Regions from separate parts of the Eubacterium sp. BL-380-WT-2B genome, predicted to be linked through region 4. Evidence: riboswitches for the same ligand, from Rfam matches in the RefSeq annotation. Region 4 holds a riboswitch; each other region holds the start of a gene.

Region 1 (5,764 bases), on a different contig from region 4:
TTTGCTTTCACATTATAAATGGTGTCGATCTCTTCTTCGGCTAAATCGTGATTAAAAAACTTCTTGTAGAAATCTTTAATGTCGCTCCGGATATCATAATCCGAAAAGATTTCAGGCTGCTGGATGCTGCCCATCCACTTAAGCATCAGCGGTGTTTCCACACATGGGGCATCCCAGCGCAGAGTCCCTACCGGGGTTTTGTAAACACGGTGGTTTTTGACTGCGTCAATATTACTCCAGTCCTGGCCTTCAATTTTATTTTCATATAAATCCTCTGGCATGGTGTCGTCAAAATTTGAGAGGTAGATGATCTCAGGGTTCCATTCCATGATCTGCTCCATATTAACCTCTGCCCACTTTTTCTCTAAGCCGGCGGCAACATTGCGCCCACCTGTCAGTTCAAGGAGGTAGTTGTTAATATTTTTGGACCCTGCGACGCTCAGCTTTTTATTCTGCAGATAGAGAACGCTCTTTTGGTCTGCCGCGGCAACTTGATCTTTTTTGTTAATAAAGTATGTCTCGGTATCATTGTGGTAATCAATGAGCTCCTGGGTAAAATCCTCCTTGTTCAGAACCCTGCCCACCAGTGTTAAATCTTTTTTGAGGTTCTCAAGGTTTTCGGCGTAGTTCAGCATCACAGGGGTAATGCCAACAGCCTTCAGCTTTTCGGCCTCAGCCTCCTGGTCATTCCAGATAAATGCCACCTCTGGTGAAAGCTTCATAAGCTCTTCGATGTTAATGGAAAAATCCTGAGAGATTTCTCCTGTGGAAATATCCGCAAATTCCGGCGCCAGCTTAGTCATAAAGCTCTTTTTATACTGGGCCATCGCGCTGGGGTTAATGGACACAATCCGGTCGCTTCCCCCGTCAATCGTCCACACTGCCGATGCCCACGGAATCGGGGTAATGGCCACCTTGGTGATCTTTTCCGGCAGCTCTACCTGATTACCGCCCTCATCGGTTATGACATGCGCCTCCACTTTGTCTGCATTTTCTGCGGTATTTCCGCTGCTGGCGCAGCCTCCAAAAATCAAACTGACAGCCAGGCACAGGCCTGCTGCTTTTAACCATTTTTTTTTCATTTTAAACTCCTTTATTTTTAGATTACATAAAAAACTGTTTTAAATACTGGTGTCCTTTTCGGCCAATGATACAATAGTCCCGTTTCACATAACGGTTTCCGCTAAGTGCCGGAAAGGGTAAGGGAACCCTGAGCGCTGCACCTTCAGGAAGATACTGAAAATACAGCGGATCTGCGATGACATAATCCGTTTCTCTATCCAAAGGCCACCCAAAAGAACGAGCCTCAACTATGGTGCACTCAACAATAAATTCATTTCTCAGGGCCACACTTACCTGGCGGTTCAGTTCATGGCTGCCGATCATCACAGCGGTTCTTACCGGCTGCTCTGAAGGCGCCGGATCTTCGGTGCAGCCCTGAAACACAGCGTCCCCGGTTATGCTTTCCAGGTATTGATAAGCTGTCCGGACGCCGCTTACGCTGACAGGCATCTGATAAAACCACGGCGTACCATACTGCTTTTCCATCCATTTTGCCAGATCAAGGCCTGCTTCTGAGATAACCCAGTTGGCCTTTGCTTTTGGCGCGTCTCTAAAGTCCGCGAGCGTTCCGCCTCCCAGCCAGTAAACAGCATAGCCCAATCGCTCCAGATCGTGCGCAATCGTCTCAAATTGCCGCTGGTTTCCAAAAAGAAAGGGCGTATATCCCACAAGATTAATGCGCTTTTCGGTGTATTCACAGCGCCGCATCTCCTGTCTTGAAACGGTAGACAGTGCTTGCCGGGTGCCGTCAAGGGCATCTTGAAACCCGTCGGTCTGTATGAATATTTTTTCCTTCAGCACTGGGAAAGAACTGTCATCAATACCTGTCATGGCAGTCAGCGGCGTGCCGACAATGAACGCCGAGCGCCTTTTTTCTTCCTGCATGACAGCCCCGATGCCCTTCTCAATGCTCTCAGCCGCACCCAATGTTATCTGAAGGTCATTCATCTTTGAATACCAGAAGGGCTTCCCGCTGAAACTGTCAATGGATCTGGGGCAGGAGGCACAGCCTGAGCCTGTTACCAGGCAGGTACAGAGGGCGCGGTCCTTTTCAAAAGCCGTCATCGCACCGCTGTAATCTGCTGCCAGAGGCGGCGGTGGACAAAGGCACGCATCCTTTCCAACCCAGTGGTTTTCCCGAGCCGTCTCAAAGCCCCGAAGTATTTCTTCAAGCCGCTCCACAGGCTTCCTCTTCCGTTTTTCCATGGGGCCTCGCCTGAAAACAGCGACCGGCACATTATGAGGGTTATCTGCCTCCGACATCATGGCCTCAAAATCGGTCTGTGTGAGCAGGTCTGGACAGGAGACATAAAGCACCACCCCTTTTGTCCCACTGGTCATGACAAGCTCCTCAATCATCCTACGAACCCTGGGTACATAACTGCCAAGTGTGTACTCCAGCCTGGAAACAGGACAGAGCCTCAGACGGCTGAGCGCTTCCTTCTCCATCGCTCTGAAATAAAGAATTCGGAGACAGGCCGGCGGCCCCACTGCCAGAACACGCACACCCTCGGTCTGGAAAAGAAGTCTGGACAGCGCTTCATCTCCCATGCCTGGCTGCGCCTTCTCAACAGCTGCTGCGCCCATGACGGTCCTCCTTCTCAAGCTGATAGAGTGTCTCACCCAGGTTATCCATATCCGCGTCGGAAAGCGGCTTCGGCCATAGCTTCCCTTTCTGGCTGGCTATGGCTTTGGCCAATGCCATAAAGCTTTTTTGAAGCACCTCACCCTCTCGCTGTTCAAAAACAGTTGTCCTCCGATAGTCCGCAAGGCGAAGCGTGTCACTTTGGCAGACAGAAGCCGTAATCGGGCTGCCTGTCTTGCTGCCAAAGCACTCAACAACCTGGTGATCCGTACCGGGACGTGCCCGGTTGTGGATCAGTCCTCCAAACAACGGCTGTGTCCCGGCAGAGTACCGGACAATGCTCTTCATGATATTGTTGGCGGCGTAAAGCGACATCAGCTCAGAGGAGGTGACAATATATACCTGATCCACACACTTTTTTCTCATAGGCATTGAAAACCCACCGCAGACCACATCGCCCAGCACATCATAGGTGATTAAGTCCCAGCCCGCTTCAAATATCCCAAGCTTTTCCAATGTCTCCAGAGTAGTGGCGATCCCCATTCCTGCGCAGCCAATACCTGCCTCCGGCCCTCCGGCCTCTACACACGCCACACCTGTCTCACTCGTAAACAGAATATCCTGAGTTGTCACCTGTTCCCCTTTTTCATTCAGCCTTTGAATGACTGTGGGAATCCGCTTTTTCATCAGACACCGCGTTGAATCAGCTTTGGGGTCACAGCCTATGTGCAGCACCCTTTTTCCCATTTTGGCGAAGGCGGCGGATACATTGGCCGCAATGGTCGACTTTCCAATGCCGCCCTTTCCATAAAACGCAATTCTTTTACTGCTTTTTTCCATAATTTCTCCCATTAAAAAAACTCTTCTGACCGATTCATCAGAAGAGTTCCTCAACACAAGCAACACCCTCTCCCAATGATCCGTTAGGTTAGGTATAAACAAGAAATGTTGAAGTATCCTGACTTGGGTTCATTGCCAGCTGTAACAACTTCCCAGAGACTGCTCTCCAGTGTTGATAAAACTTACAGCGGCTCCCCCTTACAGTGGCGGCACCGTACCGGATTCTCACCGGTTTTCATGCAACAAGTCTTCTATGTAATTTTGCTATATTATATCACGATATCTGATAATTCACAACCACTGCAATTAACTCAATTTTTGATTGCCAGCTATCGTATTTTTTGATAGTATAATTAAAACAGAGGAAAGGAATCGTATCAATATGATCTCCATGCAGAACATGAAATACATCGTCGAGATCGCAAAGCACCACTCGATCTCGTCTGCCGCCAAGTCGCTTTTTGTCTCACAGTCAACGCTCTCCACCGCAGTGCGTGAGGTCGAGCAGCAGCTCGGCATCTCAATTTTTAAACGAAACAACCGTGGCATTGAGGTCACCTTTGAGGGACAGGACTTCTTAAACCACGCCAAGGATATTGTTGAGCAAAGCGAGTACCTTGAAAGGCGGTACAAGCATCGGAAAACACTGCCTATGCGCTTTTCCGTTTCCACCCAGCGCCTTCCCTTCTCGGTCATGTCCTTTATACAGATTGTCGAGGATCTTGAGCTCAGGCATTATGACATTGCCATCCGCGAGTGCCCGACCCATGAGGTCATACACGATGTGGCGTCCAGGCGCAGTGAGCTCGGCATCCTGTGTATCAACGAGCATTATCTCAATACCATGCAAAAGCTCCTTGATTCCAGCAATCTGGGCTTTTATGAGCTGGGACAGCTCACCACCTATGTTTTCCTGCGGAAAAAACACCCTCTGAGCGGCAATACCTCCCTGACGCTGGATATGCTCAGGGAATACCCTTTTGTAACTTACGACCAGGGGGAGGACAGCATGATGCATTTCTCTGAGGAGATCCTGTTCAATGAAATCTGGGATAAAAATATCCATGTGATTGACCGCTGCTCCAAAATTGCCCTGGTTCGCGGCACAAACTGTTTCAGTATCGGACCGGACCTGACCAACAGCGACGCTGACCGTATGCATTCCAACATGAGCGAAGTAAGGGCTATCCGTCTTTTGGATAATGACCAGCGGCTCCACGCCGGATATATTCTCAGAAACGAGCACGGCTTAAGCGCGATCGGCGAAAAATACATAAAAGTCCTGACTGAAAAAATAAAAGCCTTTGAGAAATGGGACTGAAAAAGCAAAATAAAAAGCCGTATCTCTGTGGATACGGCTTTTGCAATCTTCTGCCAGGCGATTTTTTATGAAACCCGGCGGGCAATAACGGCTAAGCGGCCGTCATTGAGTCCGACATTAAAGATACAGGTGGACAGCGTGAGGATCTCGTCACCCGGCTGTACACTCACATTGCTTGCGACAATGCTCTGATTCTTTATATTTTGGTAATAGTTCAGAAAGCTCTCATCGTCGGCAAATTCCAACTGTCTGTAATCATAATCCTGCTCAACCACCAGCACGGCAAAAATTTCCCAAACGCCATCACCGCCCAGCTCTGGCGGTCTTCTGTACACAATTTTATTGTGCTCTGTGATAAAATTGGGGTCTTTATAGTAATAAAGCAGATCGTCAAACATGACGTGCACACCGCTGCGCATGGTGCTGTGCCCATAAATCAGAGAGTTCTGGCTTTTAGGCTGCCATTTATAATTCATATCTAAAAAGGGCACGCCCCTTTCATCCGACTCTCCGTTAAATGAGGTGTACAGATATTTGTCATTATCGGTTGTCTGTACCACAGGGGTATCAATATTTGTCCCTTCAATACTCAGCCAGCCAACGGTTTCGGGGTTCACCTCACGCAGCGCCGCCCAGTCGATGCTGTTATCTTCGCGGTTTGTAACCTGCATTTTAAGAATCGGCGTATTGTTGGGAAAAAACTCCTTATAAAGCATCCATCCTGCCGCCCCCAAAAGGGACAGGATGATCAGAATAATGACGATGTCTCCAACAATGCGCACTGCGCTTCTTTTTTTCTTTACTTTCTTTTTTGTCATATTTATGCTCTATAGCCTTCGGGCCTTGCGCACCCATATTTTGTCATCCATAGTTTTAAAACCCAAAGGCTTTCCACCTCCTTTTATGGTTATTCATTATATCAAATCTTTCTAAATTGATAAAGACTTAAATGATAA
Region 2 (5,764 bases), on a different contig from region 4:
AGGGCTTTTTTATAGGGAGGATAAAATGAAACAGGAATACAGCATTGAAAGGATCGGCCGCAGAACCGATCAGGAGATCGAAAAACTGGCTGAAATATGGGAGGCTTCTGTGCGGGCCACCCATGATTTTCTGGGAGAGGAAGATATTCAGGGACTGGTCCCTGAGGTGAAGGCCGGCCTGAAGGGCGTGGAGCAGCTGATGCTGGCCCGTAACCACCTGGGCACAACCGTTGGATTTATCGGGATTGACAAACAGAAAATTGAAATGCTTTTTGTGGAGCCGAACTGGTTTGGAAAGGGCGCCGGCAGTTTTCTTATCTGCCATGCCCTTGAGAACTGCGGTGCCACCGCCGTAGATGTGAATGAGCAGAATCCCGGCGCAAGAGGTTTTTACGAGCATATGGGTTTTCGCGTAGCATCAAGGTCGCCCTTAGATGAGCAGGGGCGGGAGTTTCCGATTTTACATATGGAAAGAGAAGAAAAATAAGGCGATTATTAAAAAAGGACCGCTGCTCAGCGGTCCTTTTTTCTATTGCAGAAAATAATCCTCTTCCTCAAGCACGAGTTTTACGATCCTCAGATTTTCGAGCTCGGGCTTCAGGGCGGCGAGCTGCTCCTTCAGGCTGTCAAGTCTGCTGTCATCATAGACGCTGGCTTTATGGATGCCGACCAGAATGTAGGCGCCGTCGGGAGCTATTTTCAGGTAACCATTGTCAGCTTTAAAGGCGTAGAGATTCATTTTACACCTCGGCGGCCAGGGTGAGGGCTTTCAGCTTCGCGAGACCGGCCTGGGGATCGCGGTTCTGGGCAGCGACCCATTTTTCCAGCGCCTTGTAGGCCGCGCCGCTTGCGATGAGCTCATGGCTGCGCAGATAGCCTTCCGGAATGCTTGCAGCTTTTCCCGCAACATAGAGAATCAGCGCGCTGTTCAGGCAGACGATGTTGGTGCGGGTGGGGGTGGAGACGCCCTTCAGGATACGGACAATGCCCTGGGCGGCCGCGTCCACAGAGCCCCAGGGAGCCAGCTCGTCCAGTCTGCCCGGCTCAATCCCAAGGCTTTCCGGCGTCAGGATACTGCGCTTTACAGTGCCGTCGGGCATCAGCTCAGCCATGTGGGTGGCGCCGACTGTGGAGGCTTCGTCGATACAGCCGTCTCCGGCTTCGCCGTAGACGATCAGTGCGTGCTCATAGCCGATTTCACGCATGATGTCCGGGACAAATTCCAGCATATCCAGGGAGTAGACTCCGCGGACTGCGTATTTTGGCAGGGCGGGATTGGCCAGAGAGGCGGAGATGTTTAAAACGCTGCCGAAGGAGATCTGTGACAGCACCCGGCCGAGGGCAGTGGGATGGACCTCGGAGCTCATGCCGTTAAAGATGCCGATGCCCGCGTTCTCGATGCTGGCCTTTACCACGTCCACGCTGCAGTCCACATCCACGCCCAGGGCCTCCACCGCGTCGATGGTGCCGCACACAGAGGTGAGCGCCCGTGAGCCATGCTTGGCCATGGGGACGCCGTCTGCGGCGGCGATGATGCCGGCGACCGTGCTGATATTAAAGGTCTTAAAGGTATCCATGCCCGTGCCGCAGTTTTCCACCACAGGCACAGCGGTCTGAGGCGTGACCTTGCAGGTGTCAATTTCGTAGATGGCCTCAAAGCTGCCGGCTACTTCTGCGGCGGTCGGGCCCTTGGCGCTGAGGGCGGCCAGAAAAGCCCCCTGCTGCATGGGCGTCTGGCGGTCGCCCAGGATCTCCATAAACATTTCCTTTGATTCTTCCTTGGTCAGATTTTCACGGTTGATGAGGCCGGTGATCACCTGGCCATATTCTTTCATAGTAACTGCTTCCATTGTTTTACTCCTCCATATGGTGTGTTAATCAAAAACGACGATGGTCGACAGGGTTTCAAGCTGACGTACGCGCTCAAGGCCGTGCCGCAGCTCCTCGAGCGGAATGCGCTCAGTGATCAGGTCTTTTACAATCAGACTGCCGTTCTCCAGCAGTGCCTTGGCCCGGCGGCTGTGCGCAATGCTGCACCCGTAGGCGCCGGTCATGATCTGCTCCTTGTAGTGAATGGTGTTGATCTCGGGCTGGGTGGCGCCGTCTGGGATAATACCGCTGAAATGGCCGAAGCGCCCCTGCTTTTTAAGCACCCGGAGCGCCAGGTTCATGGCGTCTGCGGCTGCGCAGCAGGGGATCACCGCATCCACGCCCTGGCCGTCTGTCAGTTCCCTAATGGCGCCCTCGGCCTCCTGCCCGCTCGCGAAAACAGCGTCAAAGCCCAGCGTCTCGGCGCGGGCGGCCCGTTCGGGGTCAGACTCAAGCAGAAGGACCTTACGCACGCCCAGGGCTCTTGCCACACGCAGGTTGAGGATGCCCATACGGCCTGCGCCGATGATCAGCAGGGTGTCGTCAGGCGCAAGCTTCAGCTTTTCCTGGACGTTGACGCAGCAGGAGAGAGGCTCGATAAAGGATATCTCCTCAAAGCTCAGCGCGTCATTTTCAATGATGTTGATGATCTGGCCCCGGACGCCCTCCGCAGGCACCACCAGGTATTCCTGGAAGCCGCCATCATAGTTAAAGCCCATGATGCGCACGTGGTCGCAGAGGTTATCATCGCCCTCTTTACAATAGGCGCACGCGCCGCAGGCAATCCCCGGGTGCACGTGTACCCGCTGTCCCTCCTGGTAGCCTGTGACTGCAGCGCCCACACCGGCGATAACACCGGAAATTTCATGGCCCAGCACACGCGGGTATACCAGGTCACGCTGACCCATGGTCAGGCATTTGAGATCGGTTTTGCATAAATTGCAGGCCATGACCCTGACAAGGACTTCGTGGTCGCCGCAGGCCGGAATGGGCCTTTCGGTCATTTCCAGCTGGCCGGGGCCTGTTAAAACAACTGCTTTCATTTGGTATCTCCTTATTTTTCAAACAAAAAAAGCCCGACCTTAATCTAAGGTGCGAACTTTCCATCATTCCCACAGGCCTCCACCGCTCAGATAAAGACCGTCGACACATTTCAGGCAGGTTTTCTGACTGAGGATTAACGCCGGGCTCCCTTCCCATCCTTTTGGACAGTGGTGATGAGCCGGGCAATCCACTTACAGCGGCGGGCCCGTCTAAGAATCTCACTTAGTTCCCTATTATCTGCCATGCAGCACCTGAAATGTTTTATGCTTTTTTATTATCATATCACATTTGTTTTGGGTGTCAAGACAAAATGTAAAAGTTTTAATCCAAACGTGATATAATAGCGGTATTAACTGTGCGGCGACGCTGTTTATAAAAAATGAGGAGGAAAAAATGGGACATTTTGGATTTTCATACATCGGTGTACTGTATCTGCTGATGCTGTTTATCCCCAACCTGATCTGGACAAGGAGGCAGCCGGAGGGCTATGATTTCAGACATGAGCATAAACTGCTGGTGTGGTGTGAGCGTGTGGGGCAGGTGGGGGTGAGCTGCTGCGCCCTGATCTTTACGGATTTTAACCTCCGCCCTCTGACGCCCTGGAGCCTGTGGCTGGCGCTGTCCTTTGGGCTGATGCTGCTGTACGAGGGCTACTGGGTCCGGTATTTTAGAAGTGGGCAGAAGCTAAAAGATTTTTATTCGAGCTTTTGCGGTGTGCCGCTGGCAGGGGCAACGCTGCCGGTGGTTTCGTTTCTGCTCCTGGGGATCTACGGGAGGGTCATTTTGATGGTGGTGTTTGTGGTGATTTTGGGCATTGGGCATATCGGGATTCACTGGCAGCATTTCCGGGAGCTTAAGGAGTGACAGGTAAGGATCTTGAGAGACGAAGCCTTTTTCTTATCTGGACAAAAGGCGCAGTCTCGGTTTGCGCCGCTTTTTTAACAGTCACAGATTTGCCTTCTAAATTTAATCTAGATTTTACATGCCTTTAACACAACATATGCTATAATCATATTATGTTAAAATTGAGCGAGAATTGGAGAGAAAATGAAAAAAATTCTGATTATAGAAGACGAACTTAATATATTTGAGCTGATTAAATTCAATCTGGAAGCCCAGGGATTTGAGGTGGCGGGGGTCCACGAGGGGACCGGCGCGGTTGAGAAAATCGTGGATATCCGGCCGGATCTGATCATTCTGGATTTAATGCTGCCGGGCAAGGACGGGCTCACCATCTGCCGCGAGGTGCGGGCGGATAAAAACCTGTCTTACATTCCAGTCATCATGCTCACCGCCAAGAGCGAGGAGTTTGACAAGGTCCTTGGCCTAGAAATGGGCGCAGACGACTATATGACCAAGCCCTTCAGCGTGAAGGAGCTCTACGCCCGGGTAAAGGCTGTCCTGCGGCGCACCGAGATGATCAAAAGCTCAGACACAGAGGAGATCGCAGTGGGCAGCCTGCGCATTCTGCCCGGCTCCTTCGAGGTATACAAAAACGGCAAAAAGCTGTCGCTGACGCTGAAGGAATACGAGCTGCTCCTGTATCTGGCAAACAATAAGAACAAGGTGCTGACCCGGGATCAGCTGCTGGACGAAATCTGGGGCTATGAGTATTACGGCGAGACCCGGACAGTGGATGTCCACATCCGTTACCTGCGGAAGAAGATTGAGGACGACCAGGAAAAATACATCGAAACCGTGCGCGGCGTGGGCTACCGCCTGGTAGAAAACCTGGGAGGTGATCAATGAAAAAACGCATCACCATTGTCTTTTCAATCCTGATCGTGCTGGTCACTGCCTTTTCAGGCGTTTTCTCCTATGTGATCTTCAAAAACGCCTACTATGAATCCACCGAGAGCAACCTGAAAAGCAACAGCGAGTATATTGTCGAGGACCTGATGCCCGGCTACATCAAGACCGGCGACGTCACCGGGCTCGAGCATTATGCAAACAGCACCAACCAGCGCATCAACATCATAGATGTGGAGGGGAACGTCCTGTTTGAGTCCCTGAGCGGTATCGGTTCGCTGGACAACCACCTGAGCCGGCCCGAGGTCCAGGGCGCCATGAAGGGGACGCCCACCACCTCGGTGCGCTATTCCGACACCATTATGAAGAATATGCTCTACCTGGCAGCGCCATACTATCAGGATGGGCAGATAACGCATATTGTAAGGATCGCAGTGCCTCTTGACGTCATGGAGGATGTGAGCTACAGCATTATTAACAACCTGATTTTTGTGGCGCTGGCCAGTATCCTCATCGCCATTGTGATTTTTGCCTTCCTCTTAAATAACGAGACAAGACCCCTGGACGAGGTCACCATTTTCGCCAGAAAGATTGCCCGGGGCGATTATAAGACAAAGCTCACCATGCTCAGGGACGATAAAATCGGCGATTTGGTCGACTCGCTCAATACCATGGCCGAGCAGCTGGATGCCTCCTTCAGCAAGATCAACCGCAAGAATATTGAGCTGTCCTCTGTGCTGTCCAGCATGAACCAGGGCATTATCGCCGTAGACCGGGATAATAAGATCATCCTGATTAACGATACGGCCCGGGGCATCTTTAACATCGACCTGAAGAAGGAAATCAAGGGGAAAAATATCCTGGAGGTTTACCGCGACCCCTTTGTGTACGAGCTTCAGGACAAGCTGGCAGAGACCGAGGACGGGCGGCTGGACTACGAAACCCGTATCGAGGAGCGTATCTACAAGGTCACAAGCTCCCAGATGCTGGACAAGGGCGACCAGACCTACAATGGCAATATCATCATTCTGGAGGATATTACCATGATCAAGGGGCTGGAAAATATCCGCCGGGACTTTGTGGCCAATGTGTCCCACGAGCT
Region 3 (5,764 bases), on a different contig from region 4:
GATGGACACATCGTCGCCCAGGAGCATGAGGTTCAGGGGGCGGTGCTGGCTCCAGAAAAAGAGGGTGCTGGCCGCCACCACGACAAAGATGACCAGTGTGGGGCCCCACTTGGCCCCGGACAGGCTGCCAAGCATCCAGAAGGTGAGCTGCTGGGTGGTGTTGGGGTCGTTGGCCATAAAGACCATAAAATTGGAGAAAGCCATGCACAGGGCGCCCAGGGCCATGCCGGAAAGGATGAGCTTGACGGAGTTGGCCGGCCCGCCAATGTTGGCCACTGCCACCACCAGCATGGAGATCAGAAAGGCCCCGATAAAGGCGCACACACCCACACCGCTGCCGCCGAGCACAGCGCCCAGCCCAAAGAACAGGGCTGTGGTCGCCCCCAGCGACGCCCCGGAGGAGATGCCCAGCACATAGGGCTCTGCCAGCGGGTTCTTGACAATGGCCTGCATGACCACGCCGCAGATGGACAGGCCCATACCCACAGCCAGCCCCATGACTACCCTCGGAAAGCGGATCAACCACACCACGTTGTGGGCCGCGCCCCTGGCGTAGGCACTCAGGCTGTCCAGATGGAAGAGCTCGTAGCCGATGACGCTGTACACATCCCGGATGGACAGGTCCATGGAGCCGATGGTAACCGCTGCCAGGGCCGAGAGGATCAGCAGCCCCAGCATGACCACGCATACAAACACATAAAAGGGCTGGCTCTGGAGCCGCCCTTTATCTTTGATCAGTGCGCTTTGTCTCATAAAAAAGCCCGCTGACTAGTTCAGGTTTAAATCTGGGTACATCCCATTCGCGATGGTATGAATGCCGTCGATGGTACGCACACCGCTGCAGTACATCTGCCCCAGCTCGATGGGGATCACCCGGTTGTTCTTCACTGCGTCGATGTCGGCAAAGGCCGCGTTGTTCATGATGGCGTCCTTTGTCTGGGCGGCCATGTCCTGGTCGTCACGGTCCATATAGACTGCGAAGATGACTTCCGGATTGGCAGCGACCACGTCCTCCTCGCCCAGCTTGGACGCGTCCGGACTGGCCAGTGTGCCCTTAAGCTTGGTGACCATATCGCCTGCCAGTGTGGTGGCCCCATAATTGACAATCTGACCGCTCTGGTCCTCCATCACCAGTACTTTGGGGCTCTTGTTTTCCTTCTGGGCATAGGTCTCTGTCTGTTTCACAGCGTCCTTGATGGCGTTCACCAGTTCCCCGGCCTTATCCTCCACGTCAAAGATTTTGCCCAGGTTCTCAAAATCCTGGTACTCGTTATCCAGTGTTTTAGGGGACACTGCGCCGCTGTTGAGCATGTTGTAGCTGTTCACGCCCTGGCTCTGCCACTCCTTCATGCTGCCCAGGTTCTTGTCGGAGAACAGGGAGGTCCAGCTCAGGATCATATCCGGTTCCAGAGCAGTGGCGGCTTCCTTGCTGGGTTTGAATTCGGACAGATAGTTGACCTTGGCGAAAGCGTCCTTGTACGCTGGCTTCACCTCGTGATCCAGACCGCTGGCAGCCACAATTTTGTCCTCCAGGCCCAGGGCCAGCATGGTCTCGATGGCGTTCTGGTATACGGCCAGCACCTTTTCAGGCGCCTTTTCAAAGGTCATTTCCACAGGCTGCTTGTCGTAATCGTAGGTGGTGATGGTGACCGGATAATGGCCGTCTGTGCCGGCGCTCTGGCTGGCGCTGTCATTTCCCCCTGCGCTGCCGCACCCTGCCAACACGCCTGCCGCCAGCACTGCGGACAGGGCAATCCCTAAAAACTGTTTCTTCAAGCTTCTCATTTTTCTACCTCTTTCTTAAAAAATCATATAAAAAGAGCCTGCCGACACATCGCCGACAGGCTCCCATTTACCTATCTCAGGTTCTCCCAGTGACAATCCCCTCACCGGACAAACACGCGTAACACTAAAGGCAGGTCTCCTGACTCACAGCTCCTCCGCACTCCGCTCCCTTCCCGGCCCGAGGCCAGTGGTTTACTGCGGCGCGTCCCTGTTTACAGTGATGGGTTCGTACCGGATTCACACCGGTTTCCCTATTCTCCTTTTTCAAGGCACCCTCAATGGTTTGATTCAATTGTTAATATTAGTATAAGCGAACTTTTCAAAATTGTCAACTGCCGGCGCCCTGAATTTCCTCAGATTTTCCTGAGCACGTTCCAGAACGCCATGCCCAGCCCGTGGGGTACCACCTTGCCAAACACCCGCAGCCCGAAGCTTGCAAGGCCCGGCGTGGATACGGCCGCGCCCAGGCGGCTGTCCCTCATAGAGCGGCGCACAACCGTCTGGACGGTGCCCGCAAAGGGCAGGTGGCGCACCGCGGAGCGGTCCGCGTTGGCGCTGGCCCGCGGCACAAACTCGGTATTTTTGATCCAGTAGGGGCAGACCGCTGTCACCCTTATGCCCCGGCCGAACAGCTCCCAGCGCAGAGCTCTGGTGTAGCTTAGGAGGAAGGCCTTGGAGGCCGCGTACAGGTTCATGCCGGGCAGGGGCATAAAAGCCGCCACCGAGCAGATCTGCAAGATTCTCGCGCCTTTCTGCATGTACGGCAGTACCCTCAGGGTCATATCGACTGCTCCCCGGCAGTTTAAATCAATGAGGGCATTGCTGTCCGCTTCGGTCACCTCGGCGTAATTTCCCAGCTTCCCCATACCCGCGGCATTGACCAGCAGCCGCACGTCCGGCTGCTTCTCGGCCATCAGGGCTGTCAGCTCCGGAAAACTGCTGGTGTCTGTCAGGTCCATGACTACAGGCCTCACCGGTGTTTTTACTTCCCTGGCCAGCGCTTCCAGCCGTTCCCGCCTCCGGGCAACGGCCCAGATCTCATCCAGATGCTCACGTTCACTGATCTGTTTTACAAACTCGCGTCCAAGCCCGCTGGACGCCCCGGTCACTATGGCTATTCTCATAATCGCTCCTTCTTTCATCAGTGCTTCGGGCCTGCCTCTGGCAGCACCCTTTTTATGTACATACCACTTTCAGAAAAAAATAACCGAGCGCGCCTTTTTTATAAGAATCCCCCAAGATACAGGCTCAAAAGGCTCAAAACACCTTGGATACGTGTTTTGAGCCTTTTGAGATTCAGATCTCAGTCTGCTTTTTATATTTACAGCGGCAGGTCCTTCCGCCTGAAGACCAGGATGCCCAGGGTATACAGCACCACCGAGACTGCCGCCAGGGCCGCCATGCACAGGCCCACGGTGTCGCCTCCAGCGATGATCTCGGCAGGGTCAAACAGGCTGTACAGGGTCGTGTAGCGCACAACGTCCAGGTCCTCGCTGACGCCGGAGAGCATCATGAGCACCAGAAACAGAACGGGCAGGCCCCCGCCCAGGGCCAGGGACAGGCGGCTCTCGTTAAACAGGCAGGAGGCAGAGAAGCCAATGGCGCTGACGGCCAGCTGCATGAGCAGGGCGCCTGCGTTGACGAGCAGAAAGGCGCGGATGTCCAGATCGCCCGGGAACAGAGCCTGGCTGACCGCGATCCCCATAACGGTCACAAAGACCATGAGGAGGATATTGGACAGGATCAGGGCTGCGGCCTGGGTTGCGATGACCCTGGTCCGGGAATTAGGCGCGGACAGCAGGCAGGCCATGGCGCCGGAATCCACCAGCTTTGCCGCCGCGTTGTTGCTGGCGATAATGTTAAAAATCATGGGCACCATGATGACAATAAAGCCGTAAAAATAGGAGCCCAGAAAGCCCACAAGGCTTGTCTCAGCGCCAACGTCCAGGTTCATGGCGTTTATCATCTGCTGGGGCAGCATGTCCATCATCTCTTTTATGCCGTCCATGGAATCCGGGTTGAACATACTGATCTCAACACCCATATACATGGCCAGAATGGCCGCGAAGATGACAAGTATCCTGAGCTGTGATTTAAAGGTTTTTCTGAAAAGCGGCCCGCTAAGCATGATGTTTACCTCCGTAATACTGCATAAAAATATCCTCCAGATCCTGGGAGACCGTGTCCAACGCCATGACGTGGTAGCCGGTGAGCATTTTCAGAAAGCTGTCCATGCTCCCTGCCACCCGCACCTCCACAAGCTGGGGGTGCTCCCTCAGCTGGCGGGTGCCGTTGCACCGGGCCGCGAAATCTCCGGCCTCTTTAGCGGTGGCGAAGCTGACCTGGTAGATCTTGTGGCGCTCTGCCTTGAGGGAGGCCACACTGTCCAGGGCTGCCAGCTCCCCGGCGCGGATAATGCCCACCCGGTCACAGGTCCGCTCGACCTCCTCAAAGCTGTGGGAGGACATGAGAATGGTCGTGCCCTTTTTCTTCTCGTTCTGGATCAGGCGGATAAACCGGTTCTGCATGAGGGGGTCCAGCCCGCTGGTGGGCTCGTCGAGGATCAGGACCCCGGGGTCGTGCATGAAGGCGGACACCAGGCCCAGCTTCTGCTTGGTGCCCTTGGACATCTTACGGATCTTCCCTTTTGGGTTCAGGTCGAAAAAGCGGATGAGCTTTTCCATTTTCGCACGGTCCTTCATGCCACGCATCTCGGCCATAAAGTTCAGAAACTCCACGCCGGTCATGCTGTCGAAAAAGGCGATCTCCCCGGGCAGGTACCCTAAAAATTCCTTGATCTCAGCCGCTTGCTTAAAGCAGTCCAGGCCGTCGATCGCGCAGGTGCCGCGCTTGGGCGAAAGAAAGCCCATCAGATGGCGGATGGTCGTGGTTTTCCCGGCGCCGTTGGGGCCCAGGTAGCCAAAGACCTCGCCCTTTTTTACCTCAAAGGACAGGTCAAAAATCCCGCGGCCCTCGCCGTAGTCTCTGGTCAGGTGCTCGATTGCGATCATTGTAATGCCTCCTCTTTGTAGCAGTGCTGTCTTATAAACAGAACGTGCTCGGTATACTCGGAATTCAGCTGTTCAATGTCTACTCTGCCAAGATCGCTCTGGCGCTTCATAAAGCCCTCGGCCGCCCAGATCAGCCAGCGGATCACCTTCTCGGGCGGGGTCTCCTCCCTGAACTTGCTCCGGTCGATCCGGTCCAGGATCAACGCGGTGATGGTGGTCTCCAAATCGCTGTAAAAGCTCATATTCCCCGCACTCTCCGGCGCCTTGTCATAATAGACCCGGATAAAGAAGTCCATCAGGTAAGGGTTGCGCATCATGATCTCGGATTTAGCCCGCTGGGACCGCAGCCAGATCTCAAAGAAATCGGACTCATCGGAAGGCAGCAGCTCTCTGATACGCCTGAACATTACGTCGTTACCATACCGGAACAGGTACTCGTACAGTGTCTGCTTGTTGCTGAAGTAGTGGAACAGCAGCCCCTTGGAAATACCTGCTGCGGCGGCGATGTCGGCTGTGTTGGCCTTTTTATAAGGGTTCTCGGCAAAAGCCTTAAATCCCGCGTTGACAATGCGCAGCTGCTTCTCCTCCGGCAGCTTAAAAAACTTATCATTCATTCCATTTTCCTTTCATTAACCCAATCGGTTAATACCATTATAGACCGTTGACCCGATTGTTCAAGGCCTGTTAAGAAAAATTTATATAAAAAGGACCCGTACCGTGGCGATACGGGCCCTTTTGTATCAGATCCTTGAGAAATACTCAATGACCTTGGACAAATCCTTTAGTGTTTCCTCGGTATTTCCATGCTCGATGCTGTCCTTGACGCAGTGGTGCAGATGCCCCTCCACAACCATCTGCCCCACCTTGTGCAGGGCCGATTTGGCAGCGTTGATCTGAATCAGGATCTCATTGCAGGGGACATCCTTTTCCATCATGTCCGAAATGCCGCGGATCTGGCCCTCGATGCG
Region 4 (5,764 bases):
AAATTAAAACAGATTAAAGGGCGTAGCCCTCTGCCAGTCCTTCGTAAAACAGGGCAAAAGATACAGAGCCGGGATCGGTGTGGCCGATGGCGCGGTCGCCGATGTAGCGGGCGCGCCCATATTTTCCCAGCATATCTGAGGTTGCATCGGACCCTTCGCGAGCAGCTTTGGCAGCCTGGTTAAGAACTTCCTGATTAATCTTTTCGGCGTTTCTGATCACCTCGGTGGCCGGGTAAATGGCGTCCATCATAGATTTTCCGCCGGGTTTTGCACCGGATGTATCGAAGAATTCTTCGTAGGCGCCAAGAAGGATGGTCTTAATGAAGGATTCGGTATCCTGTCTGGGATCCGCTGTGTCGGCCATTCCACAGACAAAGGAGCCAAACAGAGGAGCCGCCGAGCCGCCGCTGATGTCCTCCAGGGTATCATTAAGAGCTTCTAGCGCTTCTTTGAGGTCGGTTTCTTCATTCCAGGCATCTACTTCGGTCATCAGTTCTTTGGCGATCTTTTCCATGGTGGTTCCATGGTCGCCATCGCCGAGCTCACAGTCCAGTTTGGTTAAGTTTTCGACGTTGCTGATGATTTTATTAGCAGATGTTAATAACATGTTTTTGATTTTTAAGGTTTCTACTGACATACTCTCACCTCCGTTATCGGTTTCAACTTGGTTACAGAATAGCATTGAAATTAACATATGTCAATCGAAAAAACGTAATAAAGTTTAAAAACTTTAAAAAATACAATAAAAATGCAAAAAAAAGGCTATTTTCTGACAAATGTAAAGTTGATTGGATTTTAAACCTTAAAAGCAATGGATTGACATTTGTTAAAAAATAGAGTATATTTTAGAAAAAAACAGTTGACATTTGTAAAGGAGAGCATCATGAAAGAGAAAGAACTGATCCGCCTTATTACCGCGGCGCAAATGTATTATGAAGAGAATATGACCCAGGCAGAGATTGCGAAGTCTATGGGTATCTCGAGGCCTTCGGTCAGCAATCTGCTGAACAAGGCTCGCAGGGAGGGAATTGTTAAAATTGAGATTAAGTCTTTTGACAGCACCAGCATTGGAAAAAGCCGGGAGATGTGCAACCGGTTTGGCTTAAAAAGCTGCCAGGTCGTGAGCTGTATGGACGATAAAAATGAAACTCAGGAACGCCTCTATGAGGCAGCTGTGGATTTTCTTCTGGAACTTCTTCCAAAAACCCGTATCCTGGGACTTGGCTGGGGGTATAATATCAGCCGGATCATTGATATTTTAGCGAACCGGGAGCTCACTGAACAGTATAGCGGAAAGGTCTGTCCTTTGATCGGGACTGCCACAGTGCCCCACAAGGGCTACCATCCCAATGAGCTGGCCACAGATTTTGCACGGAAAACTGGCTTTGAGGCGGATTTTCTGATCTCACCGGCTTTCCCGACTACGAAGCAGGAGCGGGATTTGTTTGTGACGACGGATAATTACAACAGCATTCTGGCCCTGTGGAAAAAGACAGACACAGCCTTAGTGACCCTAGGGGGATATCCCTGTGTACCAGACCACGCCACAGCCCTGCGTTTTGGGCGGCGGCTGATTACGGAGCGGGCCACTTCTAATATTCTGTCTTACTTTTTTAACTGGAAAGGCCAGCAGATTAAAGGGGAGGATGATTTTGCCATTCAGATTCCGCTGGCACCGCTTTCTAAAATTAAGAATTTTGTTGGTATTGTGCCTGTGGGAGCGAATGTAGGGTCGGCCATCGGCTGTCTGAATACGGGGTTCGCGCGTCACCTTATCATTGATGAGGAAACCGCTGAAAAAATTTTAAAAACGGACGTATAACAGGTCACTTCCGAAACACCCCTCATTCTTTTCGGGGCTGCGTCTCAGGATAAAGGAGGCGAGCTCCCGGCCGCCGATCCGGCGGGTGTCCCGGATACCTTCATAGGCGTCGGTGAGTGCCTGGAGTTCCTCTGTATACTGAGAAAGGGGCCTGCAGGGCTGTCTGGTTTTGATGGACAGGGAAATAACGCCTGCGTTAAAAAGATTGATGCTGAAGTCCACGCTTTTTTCTCCCGCAGAAAAGGCACTTTCCAGCAGAATCTCTGTCAACCGGCAGATGTCCCGTTCTTTCACAAAGGAGGACATGGGGTAGAAAACCATAGGATTAAAGTCAATCCCCTTTTCCTGGGCGATGGCCTGAAAGAGGGAGATGACGCCATCCAGGGCGCAGTAGGCTGTGGCTGCCTTTTTTCTTAGGCCGCTGTATTTTTCCTTGAGGGTATGGAAATCGGAAACAGTGAAAGCGGGAGGCAAGAGCTCGGCAGAAGGAATGGAAGAAATGGTCAGGTTCATAGCGGTTTTCCTTTCTGAATGGGGATTAAAACAGCACAAAGCTGAAATAGGTGACGGTTTCGGGGCCATTATTATAGGAAAGGCCGGTTTTGCTGGCCAGATCCATGACCACGATGCCGTAGCCCTCCACAGAAGGGAATATCTGGTCGGGATAACGGCAGGGGGCATCAGGGTAGGTGCACTGGTCGCAGATGATACAACCCTCTGTAGAGAGCACCAGCGCGCCTGGATAATGGGCTCTGAAAAGCCTGGCGGATTTTGCCGTGGCGGCCTCGTGGACCATGCGTGCCCGGTGCCAGCCTCTGGAGTCGTACTGGCCCTTTAAATCGGTAACGGTTGAAAGCAAACAGACATTTTCGTAGGAACGGCATTTGGCAACACAGCTGTTGTAGCTGCCTACCGCTGGCGGGCAGGCCCAGGTGGCGCCGTAATGACCGCACTGGTTCCCCTCGCACAAAAGTCTTGTGCCCATGGAAAACAGCAGGTCGCTGGTTTTGGCAAAGGCATATTCATGAATACCGAACAGCTCACGTTTATCTTCAAGCTGGCGCTTGAGGGTCATCAGGCTCTTGATGACGGTGTCGCCTTTAAATTCTTTGGCAGCCTCTGCCTGTTTTTTTATTTCGATCAATGGGAATACCTCACCTTCATTTAGTACAATAAAAAAGCCTTCTCCGGCTCGAGAAGGCAAAAAATACGAAATCAATTAAAGAACGTATCTCTTAAACAACTCTAAATCGGAGTGTTTTAAGAAAACATTATGCCGGTCTTCTGGCTCTACAATGGCATTCCCCCAACCTTCCCATCCTGAGGACAGTGGTATATTAAGAGGACATATTGCATTACAGCTGCGATTACAGCAAAGGATTTTCACCTTTTTCCCATTTACATAATGTTTACAATATTAAGTTATCCTTATCATATCCCTTTGATTTTATTTTGTCAAGGTTTATTCGGCCCTGAAAAGAGACTTCTTGTAAATTTGTTTTCTTATAACAATATTTTCCTCTTTAATTTAATTTTAGTTGTAAAGAAAAAAATAATAAATATCCGATAAAGGGGCGAGAACCGCCTTGATTAAACCTAAAATACGTATATTTTAATGAATTTTTCATAAAATATTAAGTAATTTCGGTTAAGGTATTGGCAAGTGCCAAAGGATATGTTAAAATATATCTAAATTGTAAATAACTTTACAATTTGGTCAAAATTATATAGGAGGGTGGTGATTAGGCATTAGCAACGAAAGCCATCGCTCAAGTGGCAAGCTTCAAATGTTTTTTAAGAAGCTTGCGCATTACGCCAAGCACTTGAGCAAAAGAGAAAAAGTCGTATTCACAGGTTTCTGTGTAGCGCTTCTTCTCGGATTCTTTTCTTCAACCTGTCTTGGTTACAAGGTAATGGTTGACGGAGAGGTTTTAGGCTATACCAAAGATGCAGCTGTGTTTACACAGAGTCTGGATCAGGTAGAGCAGGATATGCGATCGAAAACGTCGATAGAAACAGCATATGTCTACAATGATATACAGATTAAAAAGAGCATCACATTTAATAAACCAATGTTTTCAGAAGAAGAATTTACTGATGCATTGAACGCACAGGATCTTCAGGTCGGCGTTCATGGTGTACAATTGAAGGTTGACGGACAGGAAGTCGGGAACCTGGCTTCATCTGACCAGGTACAGGCCGGTATTGCAGGTGCAATTAATAAGATCGGTAATGTACAAGATTCAGATAAGCTGGTAAAATGCGACATCCAGAGCGACGTTGTAGAAACGCCTAAGAATTTTCCGCTCGAGGACTTAAACAGTCCGGACGAGTGCGCTAATCTTTTAGCAACAGGTAATACTAATCCGAGTAAGAGTGAAGAGAGTACGAACGCTCCAATCCAGGTAGCAAGCCGTGGTGGAGCCGATGTGGCAAGAGACCAAAGCAATGAGCCAGCCCAAGAGGAAGCTCCAGCAGCTGAAGGTACCGTTGAAAATAATAGTAATGAGAATGTAGAAAACCAGAATAATGAGACTGAGACAAGCTCCAGTATCTTAAAAATTAATCTGACTAAAACATCAACTAAAAAAGAAGACATACCTTTCCAGACCGTTGAGCAGGAAGATCCAAATATATATGTTGATCAAACTGTAGTTACACAGCAAGGTGTGAACGGAGAACTTGATAAGGAAGTCGAAACCGTCTATGAAGACGGCAAGGTTGTGAGTGAAACAACCTTATCCGAAACAGTTGCAAAAGAGCCAGTGGCTCAGATTGTTTCAAAGGGAACGAAGCAGTACCCAACCATGTCTTCAAAGAAAGGCAATTTTATTTTACCGGCAGTCGGTAATATTTCCGCTTTAGATAAGCCAGGAAGCCACGCAGGCTGCTTTGCAGTGGATATCGCGAACTCAATGGGTACGCTGATCTACGCACCGCAGAGTGGTACAGTCATCCGGGCAAGTGAATTTGGCGGTTACGGATTATGCGTTGACATTATGATGGACGATGGAAAAACCGTCCTGAGAATGGGTCATAACTCCGAATTTAAGGTAAGCGTTGGTGACCGGGTCGAAAAGGGTCAGGTTATTGCGTTGATGGGCAGCACTGGTAATTCAACCGGACCGCACTCCCATTTTGAAATCCGCATTAACGACGTTCAGCAATTTTTACCAGATTATTTTGACATCAAGGACGGCGACAACGTCTGATGTCATGATCGAAAAAATTTAGTATATGCATATCACTGATAAAAAAGAACCAAATCGCGTGTTTGGTTCTTTTTTATTTTTTGAAAACAACCTCGGGCGTCGGTCCGGCTGCCAGCGTTTCTGGTTTGTTGACTTTTATACCCGGGCGTGGTAGGCTTAAACAGTCAAATTCAGTCATTACTAATCATATTCAAGAGAAAAACAAGGGTTTTTTTGAATTATTTTGAAGTTTTTTGAATGATTATGCTTGACATTGACTGAAGATGGTGATAATATACAGTTGCGGAGGTCAAAGAGATGTTAACAGAGGAAAGATTTAACATTATTTTAAAAACCGTGGAGAGCAAAAAAGCAGTGACAGTGCAGGAACTGACTGAGCTGCTTGGAAGCTCAGAATCAACGGTGCGGCGGGACTTAACCGCCCTGCACGAGATGGGCCTTATCAATAAGGTTCATGGAGGCGCTACAGCCGTTGATAACAGCTATACGACAAGTGAAGATGATGTGGCTTACAAACATGGCCAGTACAGTGAGGAAAAAAAGCGTATCGGCAAGTACGCGGCTTCGCTCATTAAAAAAAGTGACTTTGTTTTTATTGATGCGGGAACAACTACAGAGGCTCTCATTGATTATATCAGTGAAAAGGAGGCGACTTACGTGACCGATGGACTCGGACACGCAAATAAACTCCTTAAAAAGGGGTATAAAGTATTTATTCCAGGTGGACACC

The links. A riboswitch is a leader RNA that binds a small molecule or an ion and turns the genes downstream of it on or off. The one in region 4 is predicted to bind cobalamin.
Region 1: it holds a riboswitch for cobalamin, as region 4 does, so the genes downstream of both, FYJ53_RS07890 (AAA family ATPase) here and FYJ53_RS14010 (DUF2284 domain-containing protein) in region 4, are expected to answer to the same signal.
Region 2: it holds a riboswitch for cobalamin, as region 4 does, so the genes downstream of both, FYJ53_RS07525 (alcohol dehydrogenase catalytic domain-containing protein) here and FYJ53_RS14010 (DUF2284 domain-containing protein) in region 4, are expected to answer to the same signal.
Region 3: it holds a riboswitch for cobalamin, as region 4 does, so the genes downstream of both, FYJ53_RS02540 (ABC transporter substrate-binding protein) here and FYJ53_RS14010 (DUF2284 domain-containing protein) in region 4, are expected to answer to the same signal.

What each region holds. Positions count from the first base shown of each region.
Region 1 covers NZ_VUMP01000003.1:372,685-378,448, reverse strand. Annotated here, with positions in the region: gene FYJ53_RS07900 (ABC transporter substrate-binding protein) at 1-1,082, opposite strand, end outside; gene FYJ53_RS07895 (nitrogenase component 1) at 1,105-2,649, opposite strand; gene FYJ53_RS07890 (AAA family ATPase) at 2,630-3,487, opposite strand; cobalamin riboswitch at 3,580-3,757, opposite strand; gene FYJ53_RS07885 (LysR family transcriptional regulator) at 3,870-4,808, shown strand; gene FYJ53_RS07880 (class B sortase) at 4,874-5,626, opposite strand.
Region 2 covers NZ_VUMP01000003.1:300,817-306,580, forward strand. Annotated here, with positions in the region: gene FYJ53_RS07510 (GNAT family N-acetyltransferase) at 26-487, shown strand; gene FYJ53_RS07515 (hypothetical protein) at 530-739, opposite strand; gene trpD (anthranilate phosphoribosyltransferase) at 741-1,850, opposite strand; gene FYJ53_RS07525 (alcohol dehydrogenase catalytic domain-containing protein) at 1,875-2,912, opposite strand; cobalamin riboswitch at 3,008-3,183, opposite strand; gene FYJ53_RS07530 (hypothetical protein) at 3,307-3,777, shown strand; gene FYJ53_RS07535 (response regulator transcription factor) at 3,961-4,662, shown strand; gene FYJ53_RS07540 (ATP-binding protein) at 4,659-5,764, shown strand, end outside.
Region 3 covers NZ_VUMP01000001.1:527,878-533,641, reverse strand. Annotated here, with positions in the region: gene FYJ53_RS02545 (iron ABC transporter permease) at 1-753, opposite strand, end outside; gene FYJ53_RS02540 (ABC transporter substrate-binding protein) at 769-1,785, opposite strand; cobalamin riboswitch at 1,897-2,077, opposite strand; gene FYJ53_RS02535 (SDR family oxidoreductase) at 2,139-2,909, opposite strand; gene FYJ53_RS02530 (ABC transporter permease subunit) at 3,107-3,913, opposite strand; gene FYJ53_RS02525 (ABC transporter ATP-binding protein) at 3,906-4,802, opposite strand; gene FYJ53_RS02520 (TetR/AcrR family transcriptional regulator) at 4,793-5,410, opposite strand; gene FYJ53_RS02515 (metal-sensing transcriptional repressor) at 5,537-5,764, opposite strand, start outside.
Region 4 covers NZ_VUMP01000006.1:356,784-362,547, reverse strand. Annotated here, with positions in the region: gene FYJ53_RS14025 (dihydroxyacetone kinase subunit L) at 14-637, opposite strand; gene FYJ53_RS14020 (sugar-binding transcriptional regulator) at 884-1,822, shown strand; gene FYJ53_RS14015 (hypothetical protein) at 1,805-2,335, opposite strand; gene FYJ53_RS14010 (DUF2284 domain-containing protein) at 2,361-2,966, opposite strand; cobalamin riboswitch at 3,079-3,254, opposite strand; gene FYJ53_RS14005 (peptidoglycan DD-metalloendopeptidase family protein) at 3,610-5,034, shown strand; gene FYJ53_RS14000 (DeoR/GlpR family DNA-binding transcription regulator) at 5,332-5,764, shown strand, end outside.